Regions from separate parts of the Chromobacterium sp. CV08 genome, predicted to be linked through region 1. Evidence: riboswitches for the same ligand, from Rfam matches in the RefSeq annotation. Region 1 holds a riboswitch; the other holds the start of a gene.
What was found. A riboswitch is a leader RNA that binds a small molecule or an ion and turns the genes downstream of it on or off. The one in region 1 is predicted to bind glycine.

Region 1 (14,808 bases):
GGCTACCGCGCGATACACCGGCTGGGACGGGTGGCCAGCGCGCTCGGCTTGCTGGCCTTCCTCTACCTGTTCGTCCGCCTGGCCGGCAGGGCGGACCTGCTGCAATTGGCGCTGGCCAGGCAGCATTTCGATGCGGCGGCCTTCTGCACCGCGGTTTCGCTGTCCGCCTCGTGGCAGATCGCTTTCGCGCCGTATGTGTCGGACTACTCGCGCTATCTGCCGTCTGCGACGCCGCCGGCCCGGGTGGCGCTGGCGATAGGGCTGGGGTCGGCGCTGGGCGCGCAGATCGCGATGTCGCTCGGCGTGCTGGTGGCCGCCGTCGGCGGCGCGGCCTTCCGCGGGCACGAGGTCGCCTACTTCGTCGGCCTGGGCGCCGCCGGGGCCGTCGCGGCGGCGCTGTTCTTCTGCGTCGCCTTCGGCAAGATCACCATTTCGACGTTGAACGCGTACGGCGGCTTCATGTGCGTCAGCACCATCGCGGCCTCCTTCGGCGGCCGGCCCGCCGCGATAGGTCCGTTGCGGCGCTGGCTGACGGTGGCGGCGATGGTGCTGGCCTCGGTGGCGCTCGCCGTCTGGGCCCAGCACAGCTTCCTGCCGCTGTTCAAATCGTTCCTGCTGTTGCTGCTGGCCTTCTTCACGCCGTGGAGCGCGGTGAACCTGGTCGATTTCTACCTGCTGTCCGGCGGCAAGGCGGACGCGGCGACGCTGGCCGGCGGCGGCGATTGCCCCGCTTACGCCTGGCCAGGCCTGGCCGCCTATCTGGCCGGCGTGCTGCTGCAACTGCCCTTCATCGATTGCGCCTTCTTCACCGGACCGGCGGCGCGGCTGCTGGGCGTCGACCTGTCCTGGCTGGTCGGCTGGCTGGCGCCGGCGGCGCTGTACTGGCTGCTCCGCCGGCGCGCCGGCGCGGGGCGGATGGCCGCCGCGCGCCATTCCGGCTAGCTCACCACAGCCTGCCGGCCGATGCGCACAAGGGCACGACCGGCGCGTTGCTGCCGGTGTCCAGGAAGCCGTCGCTGATCCATTGTCCGCTGTCGGTGCGGTTCCAGATGTCGGTGCGGCCCCAGACGCCGTTCACCGCCTCGCCGCGGACATGGCATTGCAAGGCCACCTGTTCGCCTCGGGACACGCTGCCGGCGATGGCGGCGGACAGGCTGGGGGCGCTGCGCAGATTGACGCGATTGTCGCCGCCGCCCGGCGTCGCGGTGCCGCTGGCGCCGCCCGGCCCCGGGGCGGAGTCGCCGCCGCCGTAGTTGACCAGCCTGCCGCCGACATTGACGCGGCTGCCGTTGCGCGCCGCGTAGCCCTGGTAGGCCCGGCTGCCGGCAAAGAACTGCCAGCCGCCCAGCCATTTGCGGTTCACCGGCTCGGCCTGGCCCTGGTGGACCAGGGAGAAGTGCACGTGCGGACCGGTGGTGCTGCCGCCGCAGGGCAGGCCGTTGCCTATGGTGCCGAGATAGGCGCCTTTGGCGACGCGCTGGCCGTCGGCCACCGTGTTCAGCTTGATCATGTGGTAATAGGTGGACGAATAGCCGTTGTCGTGCACCAGCTTCACCAGCGCGCTGCCCCCGCGCATGCAGCTCTTGTAGATCACGCCGTCGCGCGGTGCCAGCACGCGGCCGTCGCCGCCGGCGAAGTCTATCGAGTCGTAGGGCTGGCTTTCTCCGCTGTAGCCGTGCGCGCCGCCGGTCAGGCTCCAGGCCGCGCCCTCCTGCCACGGCAGCCCGAGGCCGGTGGCCTCCGGCGCCAGCCGCTTCTGTTTCCGCGCCTGGCTGAGCCAGGCACGGCGCTCGTCGGCGCTGAGCCAGTCCGCCGGCGCGGCGGCCAGCAGTTCGGCGAAGCCGGCGTCGTCCTCCAGCGCCAGCCGCCAGCCGTCGGCGCTCCTGCGTGCCAGGAACAGCCGCGACAGCGGCACGCGGTCTTCGGCGCCGGCCAGCGCCGGCAGCGGCTGCGTCGCCGAGCCCAATACCCACTGGCCGTCCCGGCTTTCCCGATTCGTCTCGACCAGCGGGGCCGGCTGAACGCCCTTGGCCAGCGGCGCCAGCGGCGCGAGCGCGGCCGCGGCGGCCCGGCGCAGCGCCGGGTCCTGTGTTTCGACGGCGGCCTGGGCCGCGGAGGCGCCGAAGGCGAGCAGCGCGACGCACAGCGAATGCATCGGGACTTTGATCATCACGGACTCCTTTCTGGTTTTCGTCTTGGCCGGACTGCGACCGGCATTGGGACCATATCGGGAGCGGGGAGGGATTTCAGCTGGTCTTAAGAGGGAGTTGCGCGAGGGAACCTTTTGTCGATTTTCATGCATATTGTCCGCTCTAGGTATTTGTTCGGAATGATTTTCCGCGCCGGCGGCATATAAAACAGCTTGGCATGCACGCATGCCCGAATACTTCCCCGAGCGGAGCCGCCCGGCGTTGGCGCGCCGCAGCGGCTTTCCGTCCCCGGCAGTCTCGTTCCGACTTTCACTTGATTTGCCCGGATCCGGCTGAGGCCGGTCCCGGCATCGGAGAAACTCATGTCTTCGAATACCCTGCGCATCACAGCCAGCGACAATGAACTGTATATCGTCGCCTACCAGTGGGGCGCCAGCTACCAGCTGGCCCATATCCAGAGCGGCAACAGCAATGCGGTCAGCGTCAATGTCAACATCGGCACCGGCAGCTACACCGAGCCGCCGGTGCAGAACGGCGTCAACGGGCCGCTGAACAGCAGCTATACGGTCAATCTGCCGGCCGGCGACTACGAGGTGATGGCCGTCGGCATCAACTGGGGCGGGCCGTGGAGCTTCGCGTTCAACGTCAATGGCGGCGCCCAGCATGCCGGCAGCGGAAGCGCCGGCAACGGCGTGGTCTGGTATACCGAGGGCGCCGGATCCGGCGCCGGCATTCCGATCACGGTCGGGCAGTCGGCCCCGGTGGTCGAGACGGTGCAGGTCAGCTCCCATCCGCCGATTCCGTCCGGCCTGAAGGTGGCCTTCATGACCGGGCCCAACTCGCCGACGCCGGACGGGGAGAGCAGCACCTGCAAAATCGTCCGCTACAACGGCCTGAGCTACTGGGCCTACTCCTATATCGACAACCGCTATTCCTTCGGCCTGGTCGGCTACGAGGGGACGACCGGCAAATACGTCGAGAAGGAGTTGAAGGGCGGCCGCTATCTGTGGAACGTCACCGTCGACGACGTCGCGCAGACGGTGACCTTCTACGGCCAGGCCGGGCAGAACGTCACCGTGCCGTGGAGCCAGCTGCCGAAATGACGCGCGCGGTTGACCAGACGGCCGCTCTCCGTCGGCGGCCGTTTGGCTTCGGCCGGATTCAATCGGCTTCGGCGGCGGGGCGTTCGCGGAACAGCATCAAGGCCAGCAGGCTGAGGCCGGTGCAGCTCATCGCGTACCAGGCCGGAGCCAGCGGATCGCCGCTGACGCTGATCAGCCAGGTGACGATGAATTGGGCGAAGCCGCCGAACAGGGTGACGCCGCAGGCGTAGACCACGGCCAGGCCTGTGGCCCGGCCGTCGCGGGGCAGGGCCTCCATCACCAGCAGGAAGCCGGCCGGACAGCCCAGCGCGAGGACGGTGGTCAGCAGCGTAGCCAGCACCAGGGCGTTGCCCAGGCTCGGTTCGCCCAGAAGCAGGGCGAAACAGGGCAGCGTCAGCAGCATCAACAGCGAGTTGACGGCCAGCAGCAGCGGTTTGCGGCGGTTCAGGCGGTCGGCCAGCCAGCCGGCGGGCGGCGACGCCAGCATCATCATCAGGCCGGCGGCGCAGCCGCTGAGCAGGGCGGAGGATGCCGGCAGGTGCAGCACCTTGTTCAGATAGGACGGCATGTAGTTGGCCACCACATAGGTATTGGCGGACATGCCCATCACCAGCATGCTGCCCAGCAGCAGCGTGCGCCGGTGTTCACCGGCCAGCCGCAGCAGGCCGACAGGCCGCCGCGTTTCCGGATGGTGGGTCTCGCCAAGCTGGCCGCGGATGTACAGCCCGAGCGGACCGATCAGCAGGCCGAACAGGAAGGGCAACCGCCAGCCCCAGCTTTCCAGCGCGTCGACGGGCAGCAGCGCGGTCAGCAAGGCGCCGCTGGCGGCGCCGACCAGCACCGCGGCGCCTTGGGTGGCGGTCTGCCAGCTGACCATGAAGCCGCGGCGCTTGGCCGGACCGAACTCCATCAGATAGCTGGTCGACGCGCCGATTTCGCCGCCGGCGGCGAAGCCCTGCAGCAGGCGCCCTGCGACGATCAGCAGCGGCGCCGCCGTGCCGATGTCGGCATGGGTGGGGGCCAAGCCGATCAAGGCGGTGCCGGCGGCCATCAGCCAGATGGTCAGCGTCAGCGCCGGCTTGCGTCCAGAGCGATCGGCGATGCGGCCTATCGCCAGGCCGCCCAGCGGGCGCATCACGAAACCGATGCCGAAAGTGGCCAGCGCCATCAGCAGCGAGCCGTATTCGCTGTCGGACGGAAAGTACAGCTTGCCTATCAATACGGCGAAGAAGCTGAACACGGTGAAGTCGTACAATTCCAGCCAGTTGCCCAGCGCGATGGCGATCAGGGTGCGGCGCGGCGAGGCCGGGCGGGCGGCGGACGAGGGGACGGGGGCGACCAGCGGCTTGTTCATGGCGACTCCTGTTTTGGGATGGGCCGCCATGCGGGCGGATTGTTATCGCTTTCTTTTGTATGATATTAGCATTATTTGTGTCGGTGGGGTGTCACGGGACGGTGGGAGTCAGCGGCCGAGATGCCGGAACAGCGGCTGGCCGAACGGCGCCCGCAGCGCCGTGCGCGCGTCGGCAAGACGGGCTCAGTGGCTGTCGTGGCGGTAGGCGAACACCGGCAGCCGCCATTCGCGCCACAGCGCGGTCATCCGCAAGGCCAGGCCGAAGGCGAAGCTGGCGACGACGTTCCATTCGTGCTGGGCGCCCAGCCAGTTCAGGCCCAGATACAGCCCGGCCACCAGCAAGGACACGCTGGCGTACAGTTCGCGCCGGAACACGATGGGCACGCGGTTGCACAGCACGTCGCGCAGGATGCCGCCGGCGATGCCGGTGATCATGCCGGCCATCACGACGATGACCGGGTGGTAGTGCATGCCGAGCGCGACATCGCAGCCTATGATGGTGAACGCGACCAGGCCGAGCGCGTCCAGGATCAGGAACAGCCGGTTCAGATGGCGCATATAGCGCGAGATCAGCACGGCGGCGATGCCGCCGGCCACCACCAGCAGCACATATTCCGGGTGCTGGGTCCAGCCTATCGGGTAGCGGCCCAGCACGATGTCGCGCACGGTGCCGCCGCCCAGCGCGGTCAGGAAGGCGATGACGGTGACGCCGAAGATGTCCATGTGGCGGCGGCCGGCCGCCAGCGCGCCGGTCATCGCTTCGGCGGTGATGGCGATCAGATAGATCAGGGTCAGCATGGCGTGGCGTCCTTGCGGATGGCGGTTGCCGGCGCCGCCGGCTTGGCGGAGCGGGACATCGGGTGAGGGCAGGGCGCGGGCAAAAGCCGGGCGCGCCGCGGGGCGGGTGCGCGGGACAAGGCAGACTCCTGGGTGGATTCCGGGCTACGGAACAGCCTCTCCCCTTGTCCTTTTACCTGAGAGTTGCATGGCCGGCGGCCACTTGCCCCTTCGGTGGGCTGCTCGGGGCAGCCTCTCTCCAATCGGCTTGATTCAATGAAACACTGCGGTACGGCTTGCCTGAGCGATTATGGGAGCTTGCGTCTTCGGCGGGGGCCATGCCCCTCTCTCCCGCAGTTAGCCGGCTATATTAGCTTTCGCTATTGAAGTCGTCAATGCCGGGCCGGCGCGACGATGCGCCCCGGCCCGGCGGCCCTTCGGGGCCGTTTCTGCCCCGACAGAGATGGCCGATGCCGCAAAAGATCGTAAACAGGCTCTCAGTGCTTGTCGGGCTCGCCGGAGACGGGCTGGGCCGCGCCGCCGGGCGTGCGGCCATTGGCCTTGGCCGGCCCCTTCCGGGGCGCCGCCGTTTTCGGCTCGGCGCCGCCGGCAGTCTTCCCCGCCTCCTTGCGCCCGATTGCCGGCTTGACGGCCTTGGCCGCGGGTCCGACGGTTGCCGTCGGCGCCTTGCCGGATGCGGCGGTCTTGGCTGTGGTCGTCTTGGCCGCGCCCGTCTTGGGCGCGGTCTTGCGCCCGCCCGCAGGTTTGGCTGCGGCGGCGGCCGGCTTGGCGGCCCTGGCCGGCGGCTTGCCCGAGGCGGCCGGCGTCGCTTCGGCGGCGGCCGTCTGCGGGGGGACCTGCAACGCCAGCGCCGCGGCGACTTCGTCCAGTCGCGCCTGATGGACGGGCTCGATGGCGCCGCGCAGCGCCAGCAGGTCGCGGGCCAGCAGCCAGGCCTGATGGCGGCGGTGTGCGTCGGGCAGCAGCAGGGCGAGGCCGCGCAGCGCGCGCGGCGCGTCCAGCCGCACCAGCGCCACCTGGCGCCGCACGATGTCCTTCAATTGCATCAGCGTCAGCGGATACTCGTGGCGGACGTCGCGCATCACGCGGCGGATCGCGTTGAACGGCCGTTCGTCGACGACGCCGCTGCCGTTGCTGACATAGAGCAGCAGCCGCACGAAACCGTCGGCCAGCGTGCCCTGCTCGAAACCCGGGTCCAGGGCCTCGCGCTTCAGCCGGGCCAGCTCGCGGCTTTCCCAGGCCAGCGCCCGGCTGCGCGGCTCGCTGGCGGGCGTGACGCCGACCAGGGTCGCCAGCTGCGGCGATTCGTAGACGGCGCGGAACAGTTGCTCCTGGGCGGCGTCGCGCAGATCGCGGTAGTGGTCCAGCGATCGGACGACGAAGTCGGACAGCTGCTGCTGCCAGCGCCACAGCGGATTGTCTTCTGCCACCGGCCGGCGTTGTTCGCGCACCTTGGCGGCCAGGTCCGGCAGCCACCACAGCCACGGGTTCTTCGGCGAGATCAGCGTCCGCTCCAGCCGGGCCGGATGCAGCTCGCGCAGCAGGCGGGCGCTGGTCTCGTTGCTGAGCGCGCGCACCGCCGGAGACAGGTAACGGTCGTACACGCCCTGGTTGATCTCGGACACCCGCTTGACGACTTCGAAGGCGCGTTCGTCGTCGCGGCCGTCGTCCAGCGCCAGGATGTCCTGCACGTCGCGCGCCTCGAAACGGATGATGTAGCGCCCCTCGATGTATTCCAGGCCCGGCGCGTCCGGGGCGATGTCGTCGATGACGGCCTCGTACAGGCCCGGCGCCAGCACGTCTATCAGGTCCAGCGCGCTGGCGAATTCGCTGTGTTCCTTGTTGGCGACGCCGGCAGATACGAAGATGCCGAGGTGGCCGACCTTGTTGTGCAGACAGTAGACGATGGTCTGCTCGTTGTCGCGGATGTCGTCGACGCTGTCGTACAGATCGGCGATCCAGTTAAGCGCCTGCTGCGGCGGCGTGATGTTGTCGCCCCAGGAGGCGAACACGATGATGGGGGAGCGGATGTTGCGCATGTCCACCCGGACCTTGCCGTCGTGGCTGGCTATCCTGCCGTGCACCAGCTCGTTGCCGACGAACAGCTTCTGGGTGATCCACTCCATTTCCACCTTGTTCAGCAGGTAGTGGCCGCCCCACCAGCGCTCGAAATCCAGGTAGCGCTGCGGCTCGGTGTCGATCTTGGCGTACAGATTGTAGGACTTCTTCCACAGCGTGTTCGCCGGGTCCAGCTTCTCGAAATTCTCGACCAGATGGGCGCCGTCGAAATGGCCGTTGCCCAGGTCGCCGGCCAGCGAGGCGGTCCAGGTGCCGCCGGCGAGGCCGCCGGCGTAGCGCATCGGATTCTTGCCGCGCACGCCGGCCCAGTACGACAGCGGCGATCCGGCCAGCAGTATCGGGCCGACCAGATCCGGCGCCACCGCCGCCAGCATCGCCAGCGCCCAGCCGCCCTGGCAGTTGCCGATCACGAAGGGCTTGCCGTCGCTGTCCGGATGCAGCTCGTTGACGCGCGCGAGGAAGTGCCCTTCGGCCTTGGTCACGCTTTCTATGGTCTGGCCGTCGACCGGTTGCGGGAAGAACATCACGAAATAGCAGGGATGGCCCTGCTGCAGCGCGACGCCGATCTCGCTGTCCATCTTGAAGCCGCCGATGCCGGGGCCGTGGCCGGCGCGCGGATCGATGACGACGAAGGGGCGTTTGGCCGGATCGGTGGCCGGGCAGCCGGCGGGAGGCTTGATCGCGGCCAGCGCGTAGTTGGCCGGATCCGGCAGCTCGCGGCCGTCGACGATGATCCGGTACTCGAAGACCAGCACCGGCGGCTTGCCGCTTTCGCAGTGCTCCAGATAGGTGGCGCCGCGACGGTACTGCGTGTCCCAGTACAGGATGCCGCGCTGGCAGGCGTCCAGCCAGTAATCAAACAGCGCTTGAGGGAACGGGAACTTCCCGCCTTGAACCGCAGCAGTCGACCACATTGCAACCCCTTGTTCTTGAACGGTAGGAAAAGACGCGTGCAGCCTGTTGACGACCCTCGGAAAACGAACGCCGCCGAAAAGGGACCGTGAACGGGCCGCGGCCGACGACAGGCCATGGCCGTCACTGTACTCGTTATTTGCTGCAACGCAATAAATGCCGACGGTCCGGCGACGATGTGTGGCGCGAAGCCATCAACCGGTCCCGGCGCCTGCCGGGCTTCGAGTCGCGGCGGCCGTTTGCAGTTCCTTGACCATCTCCACGCCGGCTCAGGCCTGTCGGCGGGGGAAGGCCGATGTCATGCCGGGCGGATGTCGGCGCGCTGCCAGTCGCCGGCCATTTCCTCGCTGATCAACTCCTCGGCGACGAAGTCCAGGAAGGCGCGCACCGCCGGAGACAGGCCGCGCCGGGTCGGAAAGGCGGCGTGCAGTATGCCCCAGGGGAAGTCGTACTCGGGCAGGATGCGGCGCAGGCGGCCGTCGGCCAGGGCCTGGTGGCAGACGTTGGCGGGCAGCGCGGCGATGCCGACGCCGGCGATCGCCGCCTCCAGCAGCACGATCATGTCGTCGGTCATCAGGCGCGGGGCGTCCAGGTGGATGGTGTAGCTCTGGCCGACGTTGTCCAGCAGCAGCCACTGGCCGCGGCCGTCGGGCCGACTCATCGTCAGCGCAGGCAGCGCCGCCAGCCTCTCCGGGGTCTGCGGCTCGCCGCGGCTGTCCAGAAAGGCCGGGCTGGCCACCAGGATCACCCGGCTTTTGCCGAGCCGGCGCACCACCAGGCTGGCGCTGTCCTCTATCACGTTGCGGACCCTGAGCGCGACGTCGACGCCTTCCTCTATCAGGTCCACCCGGCGGTTGGTGGAGTCCAGCGCGACGCGCACCTGGGGGTGCCGGGCCAGGAAGCGCGGCAGCAGCGCGCTGAGCATGGTCTTGGACAACAGTTCCGGGCAGCTGACCCGTATCAGTCCGCGCGGTTCTGCGCTACTTTGCAGAATGGCCTCGTCGGCGGCGTCGGCTTCGGCCAGCATCGCCTGGCAGTGCCGGTAGTACTGGCCGCCGATCTCGGTCAGCGCCAGCCGGCGCGTGGTCCGTTGCAGCAGGCGCACCCCCAGGCGGGCCTCCAGTTCGGCCACGCGCCGGGACAGCCGCGACTTCGGGATGCCGAGCACCCGGCCGGCGGCCATGAAGCCGCCGTGTTCGACGACCTTGGCGAAGTACAACAGATCGTTCAGGTCCTGCATGATTGTCTCGCTGATGGAACAATGTTTCCAATTTTAGCAGTCTAGTCCGGATTGTCGCGCATGCCTATCATTGCTCCATCACAGCCGAACAATGGAAGGAACTGATATGAAACTGCTGCATCTGGACTCCAGCATCCTGGCCGACAACTCCGTCACCCGCGAACTGTCCGCCGTCGTCGCCGATACGCTGCGCCAGCGCCACGCCAATGTGGAAACCGTTTACCGCGATCTGGCCGCCAACCCGATCGCCCACCTGTCCGGCGAGATCGTCGGCGCCCGTTTCTCGCCGGAGTCCGACTGGACCCCGACGCAGCGCAGCGAGGCGGCGCTGAGCGACCAGCTGATAGCGGAATTCTTCGCGGCCGACGTGCTGGTGATCGGCGCGCCGATGTACAACTTCTCCATCCCGACGCAGTTGAAGAGCTGGATAGACCGCGTGGCCGCCGCCGGGCGCACGTTCAAGTACACCGAGAACGGCCCGGTGGGCCTGGTGCCGAACAAGAAGGTGGTGGTGGTGTCCGGCCGAGGCGGCGTGCACAGCACCGAGCAGGGCAGCCTGATGGATTTCCAGGAGGACTTCCTGGTCAAGGTGCTGGGCTTCCTCGGCGTGACCGATGTGGAGATCATCCGCGCCGAGGCCATAGGCATGGGCCCGGACAAGCGCGCCACGTCCATCCACCTGGCCAAGGAGGCCATCGCCAAGCTGGCGCTGTAATCCGCAAGAAGGCCCGGCATCGCCGGGCCTTTGTCGTTCAATCCAGCGGCTGTTTCAACGATTGTTCGACGCTGGGCTCGCTAAGGTAGCGGCGCATGATCGCGCGCAGGCTGCCGTCGCGGTACATCCGCTGCAGCTCGGCGTTCCACAGCGCGGCGCTTTCCTGGCTGAAGCGGGCTTTGCTCAGCGCGATGCCGGCGGCGATGATCTCGCTGTCCGGGAAGAAGTCCCGCACCGTCACTTGCTGGCTCGCCTGGTGGCTTTGCAGCCACGGGTCGAAGCTGATCGGATGGCCGAATACCGCCGTGACCACCCCGGTGCACACCATGTGGTACAGATCGTCCTCGTTGGACGCGACCACGATCTTCCGCTGCTGGGTCAGCTCGTCCAGCAGCTTGTCCTCGGCCGGACTGTGGCGATAGCCGCGGATCACGCCCCAGCGCAACTGCGGCAGCTTCAGCAAGTCCTGCAGCGTGTTCGCCTGCACGCCGCGGTGCAGCAGCACCAGGTTCTTGCTGTGGTGGTAGGGCAGCAGCCACAGATAGCGCTGGCGCTCCGGCGTGATGGTGGTGGACGCGCCGATGTCTGCCTGGCCGATTTCCAGCAGCTTCAATACCCGGGGCCTCGGGAAGTCGGCCTCGCTTTGTATCGGGCAGCCCAGCCGCCGCGCGAGCTCGCGGATGATGTCGGGGTCATAGCCCTTGCCCTGGTGGTAGGCGACGCCGAAGTCGTAATAGGCGACCACCAGCGGACTGTTTGGGCAGGCCGGGTTCGGCGCGGCCCGGGCCAGGGGCAGGAACAACAGCAAGGCGCAGATTGCCAGCCATCTCATCGTTTTCTCCCGCGGTACCGGCTGTGCCGGCGTCATTCTATCGGTACCTGCAGCATCTGCTTGGCGGCGCCATCGTTCAAATGGCGGCGCAGAATGTCGTATAGGGTGCCGTCCTTATACATTTTCACCAGTTCTCGATGCCAGCGCTCGGCCGCGCCCTGGCTGAAGCGCGCCTTGCTCAGCACCAGGCCGCTGGCGACCCTGTCGGTCTGCGGATACAGATCCAGAATGACGACCTGCCGGGCCATCAGCGGGTCCCGCAGCCAGCGGCCATAGCTGAACGGCTGGGCGAAGGCGGCGGTGACGATGCCGTTGGCCAGCATCTTGTACAGATCGTCCTCGTCCTCGGCCATCAGCAATTGGCGCCGCGCGGCGAGCTCGGCCAGCAGCTTGTCCTGTTCCGGTCCATGGTGATAGCCGCGGACGGCGCCCCAGCGCAGTTTCGGGTCCTGCAGCAGTTCCGCCAGCGAGCGGGCCTTGACGCTCGGATGCAGCAACACCATGTTCTTGCTGTGGTTGTAGGGATAAATCCAGGCATAGGCCAGCCGCTCGGGCGTAGGGATGGTGGAGGTGCCGATATCCAGTTGTCCGGTTTCCAGCATCTTCAGCGTCCGCAGGCGCGGCAGCTCCGTTTCGCTGGCGATCGGACAGCGCAGCCGTTGCGCCAGCTCGCGGACCAGATCCACGTCATAGCCATGCTTGTCTCGATAGGCGGCTCCTATCTTGTAGAAGCCGATCTTGAGCGCCCCCTGCGGACAGGCAGGGCCGGGCGCGGCCTGGCAGGCCGAGGAGAGAAGCAGGGCAAGCAAGAGCCGGATGTGTCGCCGCATTTCGTCTGTCACCCTCGATAGGCCAGGCCATATTCGTAAAAGCCCACTTTCAGTGGTCCGTAAGGGCAGGCGCGATGGTTTTCTGCTGCGTGGACGAAGGGGCTTGGCCATAAGAAGCCGACAACGGTGAGTCTGTAGATTTGCTGCATGCTGGCGCGCCACCCCGGAAGTCTTTGATTTCAATCATAGCTGCGCTGTCGGCGGCTGCTACCCCGCTTGTGGACGAGCCATTCGCCCCGGGGGAGGCAGCGACGCGACGGCGGGGTTTGGGGGGGGCGGGCGGATGCCGGGAGCGGGAGGCGGGAAGACGCCGGCCCGGACGGGCCTGGCCGGCGTGGACGATTACAGCTTGATCAGCGTGCTCTTCAGCTCGCTGTACTTGTCCAGCGCGTGCAGCGACTTGTCGCGGCCGTTGCCTGACTGCTTGTAGCCGCCGAAGGGGAAGTTCATGTCGCCGCCCTCGTCGTAGCAGTTGACCCACACGGTGCCGGCGCGCAGGCGGCGCGATACCTGGTGGGCGGTGCTGACGTTGGAGGTCCACACGGCTGCCGCCAGGCCGTAGGCGGTGTCGTTGGCGATGCGGATGGCGTCGTCCAGCTCGCTGAAGGTGATCACCGACAGCACCGGGCCGAAGATCTCCTCGCGGCAGATGGTCAGATCGTCGCTGGGGCAATCGAAGGCGGTCGGCTCGATGAACAGGCCCTTGTCGGTATGCGCGGCCTTGCCGCCAAACAGCAGCGTGGCGCCCTCGCTCAGGCCCTTGTCGATGTAGTTCAGCACCTTGCGGTACTGGATTTCGTCGACGATGGCGCCCATGCCGGTGGCCGGATCGAGCGGGTCGCCGGGGAAGAAGCCGGAGGCGGCCTTCTTGAACTCCTCGATGAAGCGCTCCTTGATGTCCTTGTGCACCAGCACGCGGGAACCGGCGGTGCAGACCTCGCCCATATTGTAGAAGATGCCGCTGGCTGCGGCGCGCGCGGCGCGGGCCAGGTCCGGGCAGTCCGGCAGGATGATGTTGGGCGACTTGCCGCCGAGCTCCAGCCAGGCCCGCTTCAGATTGGACTGGGCGGCGTAGCCGGCGATCAGCTTGCCGACGGCGGTGGAGCCGGTGAAGGCGACGCAGTCGACGTCGATGTGCAGCGCCAGCAGGCGCCCGACGTCGCCGGCGCCGGGCAGCACCTGGAAGATGCCGTCGGGGATGCCGGCCTCTTTGGCCAGCGCGGCGACGCGGATGGCGGTCAGCGGCGATTTCTCGGACGGCTTGACGATGACGGCGTTGCCGGCGGCCAGCGCCGGGCCGAATTTCCAGCTGGCCATCAGTATCGGGAAGTTCCACGGCACCACGGCCGCGACGACGCCGACCGGCTCGCGCGTGACCAGGCCGACCAGCTTCGGATCGACCGGCACCACTTCGCCGCCGACCTTGTCTATCGCCTCGGCGTACCAGTCCACGCAATAGGCGGCGGCCGGCACGTCGACCGAGGTGGTGTCGCCGATGGGCTTGCCGGCGTCCAGCGTTTCCAGCAAGGCCAGTTCGTCGCCGTGCTCGCGGATCAGCGCGGCGAAGCGTTTCAGGATGTCGGCGCGCTGGCGCGGCGCCAGGCCGGACCAGGCGCCGGAGTCGAAGGCGCGCCGGGCAGCCTTGACCGCCGCTTCCACTTCGGCCTCGCCGCAATGGGCGATGTCGGCCAGCTTGGCGCCGTCGGCCGGGTTGACGCAATCGAAGCGTCGGCCGTCGGCGGCGGCGCGGTAGGCGCCGTCGATGAAGGCGCGGCCTTCAATCTTCAGTTCTGCGGCAAATTGTTTCCATTCGGCGTGACTGCGGGACATGCGGCTCTCCTCGTCATATGGTGTTGTTTGGCGGAATCAGGCTTTCAAGCGGGTATGGGACTGCAAAGTTCGATCAGCGCGCCGTCGGGCGCGCGCACATAGGACACGGTCTGCCCCCAGGGTTTTCGCTTCGGCGCCGACAGCTCGGCCGCGCCGTGCGCCAGCGCCTTCGCGTGGGCGGCTTCCACATCGTCGGTGACGAGGCCTATCTCCATGCCCAGCGGCCTGGCGGACTGGTCGGCGCGGACATGGCCGTCGGGCAGGCTGCCGGCGGCCAGTTCGTGCTGGGCGAAGGACAGCGTGGTTTCGCCGGTGTCCAGTTCGCCGTAGGTTTCGGATTCGTGCAGGAATTTCCGCTGGAAGCCGAAGGCGGCCTCGAAGAAGCGCAGCGAAGCCGGGACGTCCGGCACATAGATAATGGTGTAGGCCAGCTTCAAGATGTTTCCCCCCTGTCAGAAAGTGGGCGGCGAGCTGGCGCTGACCACCTCGCAGATATCGTCGCCGACATTGCGGAAGCGGTGAGGCAGCTTGCTGTCGAAGTAATAGGCATCGCCCGGACCCAGCACCCGGCTGTCGTTGCCCACCGTCACTTCTATGCTGCCGCGTATGATGACGCCGCCTTCCTGGCCGTCGTGCACCAGCATGTCGGGCCCGGTGTCGGCGCCCGGCTGGTAGTGCTCGCGCAGGATGGCGATGTCGCGTTTGTCGTGGGCGGTGCCGACCAGCATCAGCTTGATGTCCTCGTTGCCGAGATTGGGCAGCTCGTCGGCCTGGTAGAACACGCGCGGCTGTTCCGGCGCGGCGTCGAAGGTGAAGAACTCCGCCAGCGTGATCGGCAGGCCTTCCAGCACCTTCTTCAGCGAGCTGACCGACGGGCTGACCCGGTTCTGCTCGATCAGCGAGATGGTGCCGTTGGTGACGCCGGCCCGTTTGGCGAGCTCCCGCTGCGACAGGCCGAAGCGTGT
Region 2 (14,808 bases), 1.4 Mb from region 1:
TCGGCATCGTCGTGGACGGGGTGTCCGACGTGATCCAGCTGGACAAGGATTCGATGCGGGCGCCGCCGGAGTTCGGCGCCAGCGTCGATACCGCTTACATCGAGGGGTTGGGTACGGTGGAGGAGCAGATGATCATCGTCGTCGATATCGAGCGGTTGATGAGCAGCGACGAGATGGCTTTGACCGATGTGGCCGCCCGGGTTTGAGAACCGGACCGGAATGGGGAGACGCAAGATGAGCGAGATGAAGTTCAGGCATCAGCTGGCCCTGGGGTTCGGGCTGTTGGTGGCGGCGATGGCGGCGGTCCTGTTCCTCGCGCAGTCGCAGCAGCGCCGGATGCAGGGCGCCGCCGACGATTTTGTCGCCGGACAGACGGTGCAGGTCGGCCAGCTGGCTCAGGCCAGCCGCGCCCAGCAGGCCACCGGCCAGTTGCTGGGACTGCTGGCCGCGCTGCAGGGCGGCAATGACCTGGCGCAGCAGCGGGCGAGGCAGACTCAGCTGGAGAACGCGCTGGACGCCGTGACCGGCAGGCTGAACGGCCTGTCGGCCCATGTGTCCAGCGACGGCAAGCCGCTGCTGGACGCCGCGCGCAATCACGACGCCGCGCTGCGCAATCAACTGGCCGGCTATCGCCAGTTGCTGGCCGGCGGCCGCGTCGACGAGGTGCACGGTTTCCTCGCCGCCACGCTGTTGCCGGCGGCGTTCAAATACCAGGATGCCGTCAACCAGTATGCCCGCTTCGAAGGCGAGCAGGCATTGAAGCTGACGCAGACCGGATTCGGCGGCGCCGCCGCTTCGGCCGGCGGCGAGCTGTGGACGGCCGGCGGCGTGCTGCTGGCGCTGGCCCTGGCCCTGCTGTGGCTGTTGGCGCGAGCGTCCGAGCGGCAGTTCGGCGGCGACCCGCAGGTGCTGGCGGCGGTGTTGCGCGAGCTGGCCGACGGCGAGGTGCGCACCGAGTTCCGCGTCCGCGAAGGCGACCGCGGCAGTCCGTTCGCGCTATTGCGCGACGTGGTCGAGCGTATGCGGGAAAACCTGCGGGTACGCAGCGCGCTGGACGTGTGCACCACCAATGTGATGATCGCCGACGCCGAGCACAAGGTCGTGTACGCCAACCGCGCGGTGCTGGACATGTTCCAGCAGGCCGAGGCCGACATCCGCCGCGATCTGCCGCAGTTCTCCGCCAGGACGATCCTGGGCAGCAGCATAGACGATTTCCACCGCAATCCCGCCTATCAGCGCGGGGTGCTGCAACAGGTGCGCAGCACGCACCGCAGTTCCATCCAGGTCGGCGGCCGCACGTTCAGCCTGGTGCTGACGCCCATCGTGGACCGGCAGAACCGTTCGCTGGGCGCGGTGGTCGAGTGGGTGGACGCCACCCGCGAGCTGGAGCAGAAGGCGGTCGAGGAGGCGAGGCTGGCCGAGGACAGGCGCGCGGCGGCGGAGAACGCTCGGATACGCAGCGCGCTGGACGTGTGCACGACCAATGTGATGATCGCCGACGAGGATCACCGCATCATCTACACCAACCAGGCGGTGCTGGAGATGTTCCGCCAGGCCGAGGCCGACATCCGCCGCGACATCCCGCGCTTTTCCGTCGGCGGCCTGCTGGGCGCCAGCATAGACGACTTCCACCGCAATCCGTCCTACCAGCACGGCCTCTTGCGGCAGGTGCGAGGCACGCACCGTTCGTCCATCAATGTCGGGGGCCGCACTTTCGGCCTGATCCTGACGCCGATACTGGGCGGGAAGGGCGAGCGGCTCGGCGACGTGGTCGAATGGCAGGACAATACCGAGATGCTGCGGCTGCAGGGCGAGGCGGAACAGCGCGCCGAGCAGGAACGCCGGCTGGCGGCGGAGAACGCGCGGATACGCAGCGCGCTGGACGTGTGCACGACCAATGTGATGATCGCCGACGAGAGCCACCACATCATCTACGCCAACCAGTCCGTGCTGAGGATGTTCCAGCTGGCCGAGGCCGACATCCGCCGCGACATCCCGCGCTTTTCCTCGTCCAGCCTGCTGGGCAGCAAGATAGACGACTTCCACCGCAATCCGTCGTACCAGCACGGCGTGCTGCAGCAGGTCAGGGAAACCCACCGTTCGACGATCAGCGTCGGCGGGCGCACTTTCGGCCTGATCCTGTCGCCCATCATCAATGCCCAGGGCGAGCGGCTGGGAGCGGTGGTCGAGTGGCAGGACAATACCGAGGCCCTGCGGCTGCAGAGCGAGAACGAGGCGCGAGCCGCCGAGGAGCGCCGCATCGCCGGCGAGAACGCGCGGATACGCAGCGCGCTGGACAATTGCACCACCAATGTGATGATCGCCGACAACGAGCGCACCATCATCTATATGAACCACAGCGTCACCGACATGCTGCGCGGCGTCGAGATGGACCTGCGCAAGGAACTGCCCAATTTCGACGTGCGCCGGTTGATAGGCGCCAGCATAGACGATTTCCACAAGAACCCGGCGCATCAGCGCGACCTGCTGGCGAATCTGCGTTCCACCTACCGCACCGAGATCTCGGTCGGCGGACGCATCTTCGCGCTGGTCGCCAATCCGGTCTTCGATTCCGACGGCGGCCGGCTGGGCTCGGTGGTCGAATGGAAGGACCGGACCGCCGAGGTGCAGATCGAGCACGAAGTGGCCGAGATCGTCCGCGCCGCGTCCGCCGGCGAATTCGGCAAGCGCATCGACGTGGACGGCAAGCAGGGCTTCTTCAAGCTGCTCGGCGACGGCATCAACCAGCTCTTGGGCGTCACCAGCAGGGGGCTGGGCGATATCGCCGGCGTGCTCGGCGCGCTGGCCAAGGGCGATCTGACCAAGACCATCAGCGCCGACTACGACGGCCTGTTCGGCCAGTTGAAGACCGACAGCAACGCCACGGTGGAGCGGCTGAAGGAGATCGTCGCCAACATCAAGGACTCCACGGACGCGATCAATACCGCGGCGAAGGAGATCGCCGCCGGCAACTCCAATCTGTCCGGTCGCACCGAGCAGCAGGCGGCCAGCCTGGAGGAGACGGCGTCCAGCATGGAAGAGATCACCAGCACGGTGAAGCAGAACGCCGAGAACGCCAAGAAGGCCAATTCTCTGGCCACCGGCGCGTCCGACATCGCCGCCCGCGGCGGCAAGGTGGTCGGCGACGTGGTGTCGACGATGAACGAGATCAACGAGAGCGCCAAGAAGATCGTCGACATCATCAGCGTCATCGACGGCATCGCCTTCCAGACCAATATCCTGGCGCTGAACGCCGCGGTGGAGGCGGCCCGCGCCGGCGAGCAGGGCCGCGGCTTCGCGGTCGTGGCCAGCGAGGTGCGCAATCTGGCTCAGCGTTCGGCGGCGGCGGCCAAGGAGATCAAGTCGCTGATCGGCAATTCGGTGGACAAGGTGGAGTCGGGCAGCCGGCTGGTCGACGAGGCCGGCCGGACGATGAACGAGATCGTGGTGTCGATACGCCGCGTCGCCGACATCATGAGCGATATCTCGGCCGCCTCGGCCGAGCAGAGCTCGGGCATCGAACAGGTGAACCTGGCGGTGACCCAGATGGACGAGGGCACGCAGAAGAACGCGGCGCTGGTCGAGGAGGCGGCGGCGGCGGCCGAGTCCCTGGAGGAACAGGCCCGTTATCTGTCCGACGCGGTGGCGGTGTTCAAGTTGGACGAGAAGCTGCTGCACGGCAAGCCGCCGACATCGCGGGCGACGCCGACGGCCCACGCCCCGGCCGGCCACGGCGCCGCTGCCGTGATGGCGGCGGCGTCCCGCAGCGGCGACCATGCCGGCAGCTACCAGATCCGGCAGAAGGCGATAGAGCCCATCCGTCCGCAGGGCGATTCCGGCGACGGGGCATGGGAGGAGTTCTGACGGAGAAGGGGCGGCGGGAGTCGGATATGGAGGACGAGGCGGGGCTCAGCTTCACCAAGAGCGATTTCAAGCGCGTCAGGGACATGCTGTACCAGCGGGTGGGCATATCGCTGAACGATTCCAAGACCCACATGGCTTACGCCAGGCTGGCCAAGCGGGTGCGTTCGCGCGGCTTACGCAGTTTCTCCGATTATCTGGATCTGCTGCAGCATGGAGGCGAGGTCGAGGAGTGGCAGAACTTCATCAATGCGCTGACCACCAATCTGACCTCCTTCTTCCGCGAGTCGCACCATTTCGACATGCTGCGCGACCATGCCGGCCGGCATCGCCGCTCCGGCGAAACGTTCCGGGTATGGAGTTCCGCCTCGTCGACCGGCGAGGAGCCGTACTCGATCGCGATCACGCTGCTGGAGGTCTGGAGCGAACCCGGCGGCGGCGATTTCGAGCTGCTGGCGTCCGATATCGACACCAATGTGCTGCAGCACGCGGCGCGCGGCGTCTACGGGCTGGAGCGGGTCGAAAAAGTGCCGCTGCCGCTGCTGCGGCGCTATTTCGACCGCGGGACCGGCAGCAATGAGGGCAAGGTCAGGCTGAAGACCAGGGTGCGCAACGTCCCGTCGTTCTTCCAGTTCAATCTGGTGGCGCCGGTCTGGCCCGATATCGGCGTATTCGACATGATCTTCTGCCGCAATGTGCTGATCTATTTCGACCGCGCCACCCAGGCGGAAATACTGGCCAAGATGGAAACATGCCTGAAGCCCGACGGCATGCTGCTGCTCGGGCATTCGGAGAACATCATGCATTTGAGCGATGCCTTCGCCGCTTGCGGCCGGACGGCCTATCGCCTGGCTTGCCACGGCGGCGGGGAGTAGCGGCTATGGCGGATCAGAGGAAGATCCGGGTGGTGGTGGTCGACGATTCGGCGCTGATCCGCAATCTGCTGACCAGCATCGTCAACGAGGCGCCGGACATGGAGGTGGTGGCGACCGCCTCCGATCCGCTGATCGCCCGCGAGCGCATACGCGAGACCAGTCCGGATGTGGTGACGCTGGACGTGGAGATGCCGAGGATGGACGGCCTGGAGTTCCTGCGCCGGCTGATGCGCTTGAAGCCGACGCCGGTACTGATGATCTCGTCGCTGACCGAAGCCGGCTCCGAAACCGCGCTGGCGGCGTTGGAGATAGGCGCGGTCGATTTCGTGCACAAGCCCAGCGAGGACGTTTCGCGGCGCATGCAGGAGTACGCCGACGAGATACGCGACAAGCTGAGGATGGCGGCGGCGGCCCGCCTGCGCCAGCCGCAGCGCTTCCGCCAGCCGCCGCCGGCCGGGAACGCCGTCATCGGCGCGGCTTGGCGGCGCAATGCGATGGTCTTCGTCGGCGCCTCGACCGGCGGCACCGAGGCGATCAAGGATTTCCTGTCCGGCATGCCGGCCGACGGGCCGCCGATACTGATCGTCCAGCACATGCCGGAGCATTTCACCTTCACGTTCGCCGCGCGGCTGGACAAGCTGTGTCCGATGCGGGTGAAGGAGGCGGAGAACGGCGAACCGGTCCAGTCCGGAACCGCCTATATCGCGCCCGGGCATTCGCATATGCGGGTCAGGCCGGGCGGCGCCGGCGGCTATCTGATCGCGCTGGACCGCGGCGAGCCGGTCAACCGCCATCGCCCGGCGGTGGACCCCTTGTTCGACTCCGCCGCCCAGCATCTGGGCAAGAACGCCATCGGCGTGATTCTGACCGGCATGGGGCGGGACGGCGCCGAGGGCATGCTGAGGATGCGCGACGCCGGGGCGATCACGTTCGGGCAGGACGAGGCCAGCTGCGTGGTATACGGCATGCCTCGCGAAGCGTTCCGCGTGGGGGCGGTGATGCATGTCCATCCGCTGGGCAGATTGGCGTCCAAGGTAGTCGAATGCCTGCAGGGCCAGGCGGAAAGAGTGGGGCCATGAGCCATCAGGACGCGCCGAACAGCCATCAGTATTTCGACAAGCACTTCCAGATGACGGCGGTCAAGGTGTTCCCCGGCGAGTTCCACGCGACCGATCAGCCTCGGATGCTGGTGACGCTGCTGGGCTCCTGCGTCGCGGTCTGCCTGAGCGACCGGATATCGGGCGTGGCCGGCATGAACCACTTCCTGCTGCCGGAAGGCTCGCTGGATCTCGGGGCCGGCACCTCGGCGGCCCGTTTCGGCGTCAACGCGATGGAGCTGCTGATCACCGACATGCAAAAGCTCGGCGCGATGCGGCACAGGCTGGAGGCCAAGATCTTCGGCGCCGGCAATGTGCTGGACGGCATGACGGTGGTCAATGTCGGCGAGCGCAACACCAACTTCATCCGCGGCTATCTGGCCAATGAGCAGATTCCGGTCCTGGCGGAAGACCTGCTGGGCGATTGCGCGCGCAAAGTCTATTTTTTCACCAACACCGGCAAGGTGCTGATCAAGAAGCTCAAGCGCAGCAGCAGCGCGATCAAGGAGGAAATGCCTTATCGCGGCCGCATCCTGGAGCGGAACGAGGGCGCCAAGACCGGTGATATCGATCTATTCATTTAGCAAGGCGCGCTGGCGCCGGGAGAAGGGGGTGGCGGAATTCTTCGCGTGGCGCCGCCGCGTGCTGGCGGCGCTGGCGGCGGGCAGCCTGGGCGGCTGCGCCGTGCACGGCGTCGCCTTCGTCACGCCTGGCGAGACGGTGCGGCCGCTTGAGGTTTCGGCGTCGCGGCTGGTGTACGAATATGCCCACGTCTACGACGGGGAGCTGTCCGAGGCGGGCAGGCGCGCCGCTGCTCAGTGCGGCGCGCTCGGCGGGCATGCCGTCTTGCTGCGGGTGGAAAAGGGGGACGCCGAACGCAGCCGGGCGGTTTTCCGTTGCGAATGAGCGCGGCGGTCCGGCGAGCGGCCCTCAGCGCTCCAGATACTTCAGCTTGTCCTTGACCTCGGCCCAGTCGGCGTGGTCCGGCAACGGATCGACGCGCTCGACGATGCTGGGCCAGGCCTTCGCCAGTTCGGCGTTAAGCTCGAGGAAGCCTTCCTGTCCCTTGGGCACGTCGTCTTCGGAGTAGATTGCGCCTATCGGGCATTCCGGCACGCACAGCGAGCAGTCTATGCATTCGTCCGGGTCTATCACCAGGAAATTAGGCCCCTCGCGGAAGCAGTCGACCGGACAGACTTCCACGCAGTCGGTGTATTTGCATTTGATACAGGCATCGGTTACAACGTACGTCATTCGTCTACCCTTCTAAAGCTGAATCGTGGTTCGGGATTACCGTCATTTTAGCGGCAATTCGCCGATCCCGTCGGATTCGGCAGCCTTGAACCCGATGTCAGATCCCTCGTACCGGGGCCGTTTCGCGCCCAGTCCCACCGGCCTGCTGCACGCAGGCTCGCTCAGCACCGCCGTCGGCAGCTATCTGGAGGCGCGCGGCCGCGGCGGCCAGTGGCTGCTGAGGATGGAGGACCTGGATCCGCCGCGCGAAGTGCCCGGCGCCGCTGCCGACATCCTGCGCACGCTGGAGGCTTTCGGTTTCGAATGGGACGGCGAAGTGGTCTACCAGAGCCGGCGCCATCATCTGTACCGCGCCGCGCTGGAGCAGTTGATCGCCTCCGGCCGCGCCTATGCCTGCTGCTGCACCCGCAAGGAGATCGCCGCGCTGGCGCGGCGCGGACCGGACGGCTACGTCTATCCGGGAACCTGTCGCGACGGCTGTCCGGACGGTCGCGAAGGCCGGGCCTGGCGCCTGCGGGTCGACGAGGGGGAGAGCGTGCTGCGCGACCGGTTGCAGGGCGAGTACGGCCAGAACCTCGCGCGCGACATCGGCGATTTCGTGTTGCTGCGCGCCGACGGCTTCTGGGCCTATCAGCTGGCGGTGGTGGTCGACGACGCCGAGCAGGGCGTCACCGACATCGTCCGCGGCGCCGACCTCCTGGTGTCGACGCCGCGCCAGCTCGCCGTCTACGGCGCGCTGGGCCGGGAGGCGCCAGGCTATTGCCATCTGCCGGTATTGACCAATGCCGCCGGCGAAAAACTGTCCAAGCAGACGCTGGCGCCGGCGATAGGCGTCGACGACGCCGCGCGGCGCCTGCGCGGCGCGCTGGCCCGGCTGGGACATGCGCCGCCGGCCGAGTGCGGCGATCTGGCCGAGCTGTGGCGCTGGGCCATCGCCAACTGGTCGCTGTCCCGGGTGCCGCGCGGCCCGCTGCTGGCGGAACTCGATTGATTCCATTTGCAACATTAATGTCATAAGTGGCTGGCGCCGAACGATTTTCTTTAAAAAAAATCGTCGATGCGACATGTTTTTACGTCAAAACTGTGTTTTAATGCGCCCTTTTTTTCGTGCGGCGCAGGCGCCGCGCGCCGTCGGCATGTTCCGGGCCGAGCCGGCCAGGCCGGTTTCGCCTATCGTGAAGCCAGCGGCGCGAGTCGACTGAACGCATTTCCTTGCCATTTCCCCCGCGCCCGGCCCTTGGCCGCCGGGCGCGCGATGCTTTGGTTCGAGACGGAGAATCAGGTTTGAGCGAAAACCGTTCCACCCACAATAAAGGCTCGCTCGGAGTCTGGATGTGCACCGCCCTGGTAGTGGGCAATATGATAGGTTCCGGCGTCTTCCTGCTGCCGGCATCGCTGGCGCCGTTCGGCGGCGTGTCCATGCTGGGCTGGCTGCTGACGTCCGGCGGCGCGATCTGTCTGGCGCTGGTGTTCGCCCGTCTGTCGGCGATACTGCCGCGCGAAGGCGGCCCTTACGCCTATATCCACGCCGGCTTCGGCGATTTCGCCGGTTTCTGGATCGCCTGGGGCTACTGGATCGCGCTGTGGGCAGGCAACGCCGCGCTGGCGGTGGCGGCCACCAGCTATATGCAGGTGTTTTTCCCGGTGCTGGGTCATAACGAGCCGCTTGCCGGCGCCGTCGCCATTGGCCTGATCTGGATCGTCACCTGGATCAACAGCCGCGGCGCGCGCAGCTCCGGCGTGGTGGCGGTGGTGACCACGCTGCTGAAGCTGCTGCCGCTGGCGGCGGTCACCTTCATCGGCTTCTTCCATTTCCAGCCGGAAAACCTGGCGTTCAACCCGCACAACAAGCCGCTGCTGTCCTCGTTGTCGGCGACGATGGCGCTGACGCTGTGGGCCTTCCTGGGGCTGGAGTCGGCCTCGGTGCCGGCCGGCGACGTGGTGGAGCCGGAGAAGACCATCCCGCGCGCCACCGTGATCGGCACGCTGCTGGCCACCGTGCTCTACATCCTGTCCACGGTGTCGCTGATGGGACTGATGCCGGCCGACGTGCTGGCCGCCTCGCAGGCGCCGTTCGCCGACGCTGCGCGGCTGATGTGGGGGGACTGGGGCTATTGGGCGGTCGGTTTCGGCGCGGTGGTGTCCTGCTTCGGCGCGCTGAACGGCTGGAGCCTGATGCAGGCGCATGTGCCGGCTGCGGCGGCCAAGGACGGCCTGTTCCCACGCCGCTTCGGCCAGCGCAACGCGGCCGGCGTGCCCATCTTCGGCCTGCTGCTGTCCAGCGGCCTGGTCACCGTGCTGATGGCGATGAAGTACGCCGGCGGCGACAGCGGCGTCAAGATCTTCGAATTCATCATCCTGCTGGCCACCGCCACCACCTTGCTGCCGTACGCTTTCTGCTCGATGGCGCTGATCGCCATCATGCTGATGCGCGGCAAGGCGTTTGCGCCCAAGGACTATGTCGCGCCCGGTTTCTTCGCCGGCATCGGCTTCGTCTACTCGCTGTGGGCGTTGTACGGCTCCGGCGCCGACATCGTGATGTGGGGCATGCTGCTCTTGCTGTTGGGCCTGCCCATCTATGTCTGGCAGCTGAAGGAAAGGCACGCGGCGGAATAGGCGCGCGGGCATGGAAACGGGAAGCGCGGCTCAGGCCGCGCTTTTTCGTTTTCGAATGCTTTCGAATGAAAATCTTGCGCGTATTTTTTCCATGAAAAACATTTATTCGGGTCGTTTTAAGTAGAAATAATAAGGGCTTGCCAAGCTCGCGCCACTGCCACCATAATCGCCGGGTCATACAGGAGAGAGCGGCTTTCTGGCCGCCGCCGAAGGCGCAAGCGCACCCGCAATCGCTCAGGCAAAAGGACTGTATCATCGGGCCGGCGGCAGCCGGTTCGCGCAATCTGGAGAGCGGTGCCCGCGCGGCGCCCACCGAAGGGGCTAACGGCTTGAGCGGCCGGAAAATCTCAGGTGCAGGGACAGAGGGGTGTGGTTGTGAGGCTATCCACACTTTTCTCGAAGGACGCGCGCCATGACGGCTCCGAAACGTACTCCGCTGTTTGAAGCCCACCTCGCCGCCGGCGCCAAGATGGTCGATTTCGCCGGTTGGGAAATGCCCATCCACTACGGTTCCCAGCTGAAGGAACACGAAATCGTCCGCAGCGACGCCGGCATGTTCGACGTCTCGCACATGACGGTGATAGACATCACCGGTTCCGACGCCAAATCCTGGCTGCAAAAACTGATCGCCAACGACGTGGCCAAGCTCGGCTTCGAGGGCAAGGCGCTGTATTCCGGCATGCTCACCGCCGAGGGCACCGTCGTCGACGACCTCATCGTCTATCTCACTTCCTACGGCTACCGCATGGTGGTCAACGCCGGCACCACCGAAAAAGACCTGGCCTGGATGGAAACCCAGAAGGCCGGTTTCGACGTGGCGCTGAAGGTGCGCCGCGACCTGGCGATGCTGGCGGTGCAAGGCCCGCAAGCCATAGACAAGGTCTGCGCCGTCAAGCCGGAGCTGGCCGACGCCATCCGCGCGCTGAAAGTGTTCCAGGGTCTGCCGCAGGACGAATGGTTCTATGCCCGCACCGGCTATACCGGCGAGGACGGCCTGGAGATCATGGTTCCGGCCGACCAGGCGATTGCCTTCTTCAATCAATTGCAAGCCGCCGGCGTCGCGCCGATAGGCCTGGGCGCGCGCGACACGCTGCGTCTGGAAGCCGGCATGAATCTGTACGGACACGACATGGACGAGACCGTGTCGCCGCTGGAGGCCGGCATGGGCTGGACCATCGCCTGGGAGCCGGCCGAGCGCAAGTTCAACGGCCGCGAGGCGCTGGAAGCGCAGAAGGCCGCCGGCGTGAAGATGAAGCAGGTCGGCCTGGTGCTGGAAGGCCGCGGCGTGCTGCGCGAAGGCCTGAAGGTGGTGGTGGACGGCGTCGGCGAGGGCGTGATCACCAGCGGCACCTTCTCGCCGACGCTGAAGCATTCCATCGCAATCGCCCGCGTGCCGGCCGCCACCGGCGCCTCCGCCCGGGTGGACCTGCGCGGCACGCTGACCGATGTCCGCGTGGTCAAGCTGCCCTTCGTCCGCAACGGCAAGAAAGTATTCGAATAAACCGGACGGCGAGACGAGCCGCCTTTACCCGAACACCGTTATCAAGGAGAAACCGAGATGAGCAACATCCCCGCCGAACTGAAATACGTCGACAGCCACGAGTGGCTGCGCCTGGAAGCTGACGGTTCCGTCACCGTCGGCATCACCGAGCACGCGCAGCAACTGCTGGGCGACATCGTCTTCGTCGAGCTGCCGAAGGTCGGCGCGAAGCTGGCCAAGGATGAGCAGGCCGGCGTGGTGGAGTCGGTAAAGGCCGCTTCCGACGTCTACTGTCCGATCGCCGGCGAAGTGTTGGCCGTCAACGAGGAACTGGAAGGCGAGCCGGAGCTGGCCAATAGCGACCCGTACGGCGACGGCTGGTTCTTCAAGATCAAGCCGGCCAACGCCGCTGATCTGGACGGCCTGATGGACGCCGCCGCCTACGCCAAGGAAATCGGCGCCTGATAGCCTGACCGCCCCGCCGTCGCAAGACGCCGGGGCGTTGTTTTTCCCGGCGTGGCCTCGTCTAGGCCGCCGCAACGAAGGAAGTCCCAAGCATGTCGCTCTCCGAACTCTTCAACCGCCACGAATTCATCGCCCGCCACATCGGTCCGTCCGACGCCGAGCGCGCCGAGATGCTGGCCGCCGTCGGCGCGCCGTCCATCGACGCCTTGATCGACCAGACGCTGCCGGCCGACATCCGCCTGAACCGCCGCCTGGATCTGCCGTCGCCGCAGCCGGAAGCCGAGGCGCTGGCCGCGCTGAAAGCTGTAGCCAGCAAGAACGTGGTCAACAAGTCCTTCATCGGCCTCGGCTACTACCCGGTGCTGACGCCCACCGTCATCCTGCGCAATGTGCTGGAAAATCCGGGCTGGTATACCGCCTACACCCCGTACCAGGCCGAGATCGCCCAGGGCCGTCTGGAAGCGCTGCTGAACTTCCAGCAGATGGTGATCGACCTGACCGGCCTGGAAATGGCCAACGCGTCCTTGCTGGACGAGGCGACCGCCGCCGCCGAGGCGATGGCGATGGCGGGGCGCGTGTCCAAGTCCAAGTCCACCCGCTTCTTCGTCGACAGCCGCGTGCTGCCGCAGACGCTGGACGTGATGAAGACCCGCGCCAAGTACTTCGGCTTCGAACTGGTGCAGGGCCACCCGGAAGAGGCCGGCAACGGCGACTATTTCGGCGCGCTGTTCCAGTATCCGGGCGAGGCCGGCGACCTGATCGACCTGACCCCGTACATCGCCGCGATCAAGGCCAAGGGCGGCGTCGTCGCCGTCGCCGCCGACGTGATGGCGCTGGTGGCCTTGAAGTCGCCGGCCGAAATGGGCGCCGACATCGCCCTGGGCAACACCCAGCGCTTCGGCGTGCCGATGGGCTTCGGCGGCCCGCACGCGGCTTACTTCGCGTTCAAGGACGAGATGAAGCGCTCGGCGCCGGGCCGCATCATAGGCGTGTCCATCGACGCCAAGGGCAAGACCGCGCTGCGCATGGCGCTGCAGACCCGCGAGCAGCACATCCGCCGCGAGAAGGCCAACTCCAACATCTGCACCAGCCAGGTGCTGTTGGCCAATATCGCCGGCCTGTACGCCGTCTACCACGGCGCGGAGGGCGTCAAGCGCATCGCCGCGCGCATCCACCGCCTGGCCGCCATCTTCGCCCATGCTGTGAAGGAGGCCGGCGGCAAGCTGGTGTTCGACCGCTTCTTCGACACCGTGCAGGTGGACGCGCCCAAGGCCGACGCCATCTACGCCGCCGCGCTGGCCGCCGGCTACAATCTGCGCCGCGTCGGCAAGACCGTGCTGGGCGTGGCCTTCCACGAGGCCGCCACCGAGGCGGATCTGGCCAAGCTGATCGAACTGTTCACCGGCAAGTCGGCCGATCTGGCCGCGCTGGACGCCGCCGCCCAGGACGCGATCCCCGCCGCGCTGAAGCGCGAGTCGGCCATCCTGACCCATCCGGTGTTCAACACCCACCATAGCGAGCACGAGATGCTGCGCTATATGAAGAAGCTGGAAAACCGCGACCTGGCGATGAACCACTCGATGATCTCGCTGGGCAGCTGCACGATGAAGCTGAACGCCACCAGCGAGATGATCCCGATCACCTGGCCGGAATTCGCCAATATGCACCCGTTCGCGCCGCGCGAGCAGACCGTCGGCTACCTGCAGCTGATCGAGGGCCTGCAGACGCAGTTGAAGGCGATCACCGGTTTCGACGCGATCTCGATGCAGCCGAACTCCGGCGCCCAGGGCGAATACGCCGGCCTCTTGGCCATCAGCCGTTACCACGAGTCGCGCGGCGAAGGCCACCGCGACATCTGCCTGATCCCGCAATCGGCGCACGGCACCAATCCGGCCACCGCGCAGATGATGAATATGCAGGTGGTGGTGGTGAAGTGCGACGAGGCCGGCAACGTCGACGTGGCGGACCTGAAGGCCAAGGCCGAGCAGCACGCCGCCAATCTGGCGGCGCTGATGATCACCTATCCGTCCACCCACGGCGTGTTCGAGCAGGGCATCAAAGAGATCTGCGAGATCGTCCACGCCCACGGCGGCCAGGTCTATATGGACGGCGCCAACCTGAACGCCCAGGTGGGCCTGACCCGCCCGGCCGACATCGGCGCCGACGTGTCGCACATGAATCTGCACAAGACCTTCTGCATCCCGCACGGTGGCGGCGGGCCGGGCATGGGCCCTATCGGCCTGAAGGCGCACCTGGCGCCGTTCATCGCCAACCACGTGGTGGCGCCGGTGCCGGGCGCGGTGGAAGGCCAGACCGCGGTGTCGGCGGCGCCGTTCGGCTCCGCCTCCATCCTGCCCATCTCCTATATGTACATCGCGATGATGGGCGCGGAAGGCATGAAGCAGGCCACCGAGAACGCGCTGCTGTCGGCCAACTACCTGGCCACCCGTCTGGCCGAGCATTTCCCGGTGCTGTACACCGGCGCCAATGGCCGCGTCGCGCACGAGTGCATCATCGACCTGCGTCCGTTGAAGGCCGCCTCCGGCGTGACCGAGGTGGACGTGGCCAAGCGCCTGATGGACTACGGCTTCCACGCGCCGACGATGAGCTTCCCGGTGCCGGGTACGCTGATGATAGAACCGACCGAGTCCGAGCCCAAGGCCGAGCTCGACCGCTTCATCGCCGCGATGGCGTCCATCCGCGCCGAGATCGCCCAGGTGCAGGACGGCGCGTGGCCGGCGGACAACAACCCGCTCTGCAACGCGCCGCACAGCAAGGCCGACATCGCCGGCGACTGGAACCGTCCGTACAGTCGCGAGCAGGGCTTGTTCCCGCTGCCCTACGTGTTGGAGAACAAGTTCTGGCCTAGCGTGAACCGCATCGACGACGTCTACGGCGACCGCAACGTGGTGTGCAGCTGCCCTAGCGTGGCCGAATACGAATAAGAGCAGCCGCGCCGTCCCGCGCCCCGCAAGGCATGCCGCCTGCGGGGCGCTTTCTTTCTGCGCGCGGGACCGCTCTCCGGAAGAAGGGTCGGCCGCCGGCAGCGAGGCTTTATTCCCAAAATGGATAGGTATTAATACTTAGTTTTTCGGATTGGTAAGTACTAATACTTAGTCGTTTTCTGGCATTTCCCACCCCGTCATGCGGCGTCCGTGCA

Region 2: linked by a shared signal. The riboswitch ahead of gcvT (glycine cleavage system aminomethyltransferase GcvT) and the one ahead of WNM05_RS13420 (trimeric intracellular cation channel family protein) in region 1 are both predicted to bind glycine.

What each region holds. Positions count from the first base shown of each region.
Region 1 covers NZ_CP150453.1:2,855,835-2,870,642, reverse strand. The annotation lists gene WNM05_RS13440 (purine-cytosine permease family protein) at 1-942, shown strand, start outside; gene WNM05_RS13435 (peptidoglycan DD-metalloendopeptidase family protein) at 944-2,170, opposite strand; gene WNM05_RS13430 (hypothetical protein) at 2,513-3,253, shown strand; gene WNM05_RS13425 (MFS transporter) at 3,312-4,607, opposite strand; gene WNM05_RS13420 (trimeric intracellular cation channel family protein) at 4,791-5,405, opposite strand; glycine riboswitch at 5,560-5,657, opposite strand; glycine riboswitch at 5,662-5,748, opposite strand; gene WNM05_RS13415 (DUF3141 domain-containing protein) at 5,882-8,398, opposite strand; gene WNM05_RS13410 (LysR substrate-binding domain-containing protein) at 8,695-9,636, opposite strand; gene WNM05_RS13405 (FMN-dependent NADH-azoreductase) at 9,743-10,351, shown strand; gene WNM05_RS13400 (substrate-binding periplasmic protein) at 10,389-11,183, opposite strand; gene WNM05_RS13395 (substrate-binding periplasmic protein) at 11,216-12,013, opposite strand; gene WNM05_RS13390 (aldehyde dehydrogenase) at 12,356-13,843, opposite strand; gene WNM05_RS13385 (VOC family protein) at 13,888-14,280, opposite strand; gene WNM05_RS13380 (cupin domain-containing protein) at 14,296-14,808, opposite strand, start outside.
Region 2 covers NZ_CP150453.1:1,502,398-1,517,205, forward strand. The annotation lists gene WNM05_RS07195 (chemotaxis protein CheW) at 1-206, shown strand, start outside; gene WNM05_RS07200 (methyl-accepting chemotaxis protein) at 235-3,864, shown strand; gene WNM05_RS07205 (CheR family methyltransferase) at 3,849-4,736, shown strand; gene WNM05_RS07210 (protein-glutamate methylesterase/protein-glutamine glutaminase) at 4,742-5,815, shown strand; gene cheD (chemoreceptor glutamine deamidase CheD) at 5,812-6,417, shown strand; gene WNM05_RS07220 (hypothetical protein) at 6,446-6,739, shown strand; gene fdxA (ferredoxin FdxA) at 6,764-7,087, opposite strand; gene gluQRS (tRNA glutamyl-Q(34) synthetase GluQRS) at 7,182-8,078, shown strand; gene WNM05_RS07235 (amino acid permease) at 8,420-9,703, shown strand; glycine riboswitch at 9,873-9,963, shown strand; glycine riboswitch at 9,978-10,076, shown strand; gene gcvT (glycine cleavage system aminomethyltransferase GcvT) at 10,116-11,204, shown strand; gene gcvH (glycine cleavage system protein GcvH) at 11,262-11,648, shown strand; gene gcvP (aminomethyl-transferring glycine dehydrogenase) at 11,741-14,593, shown strand.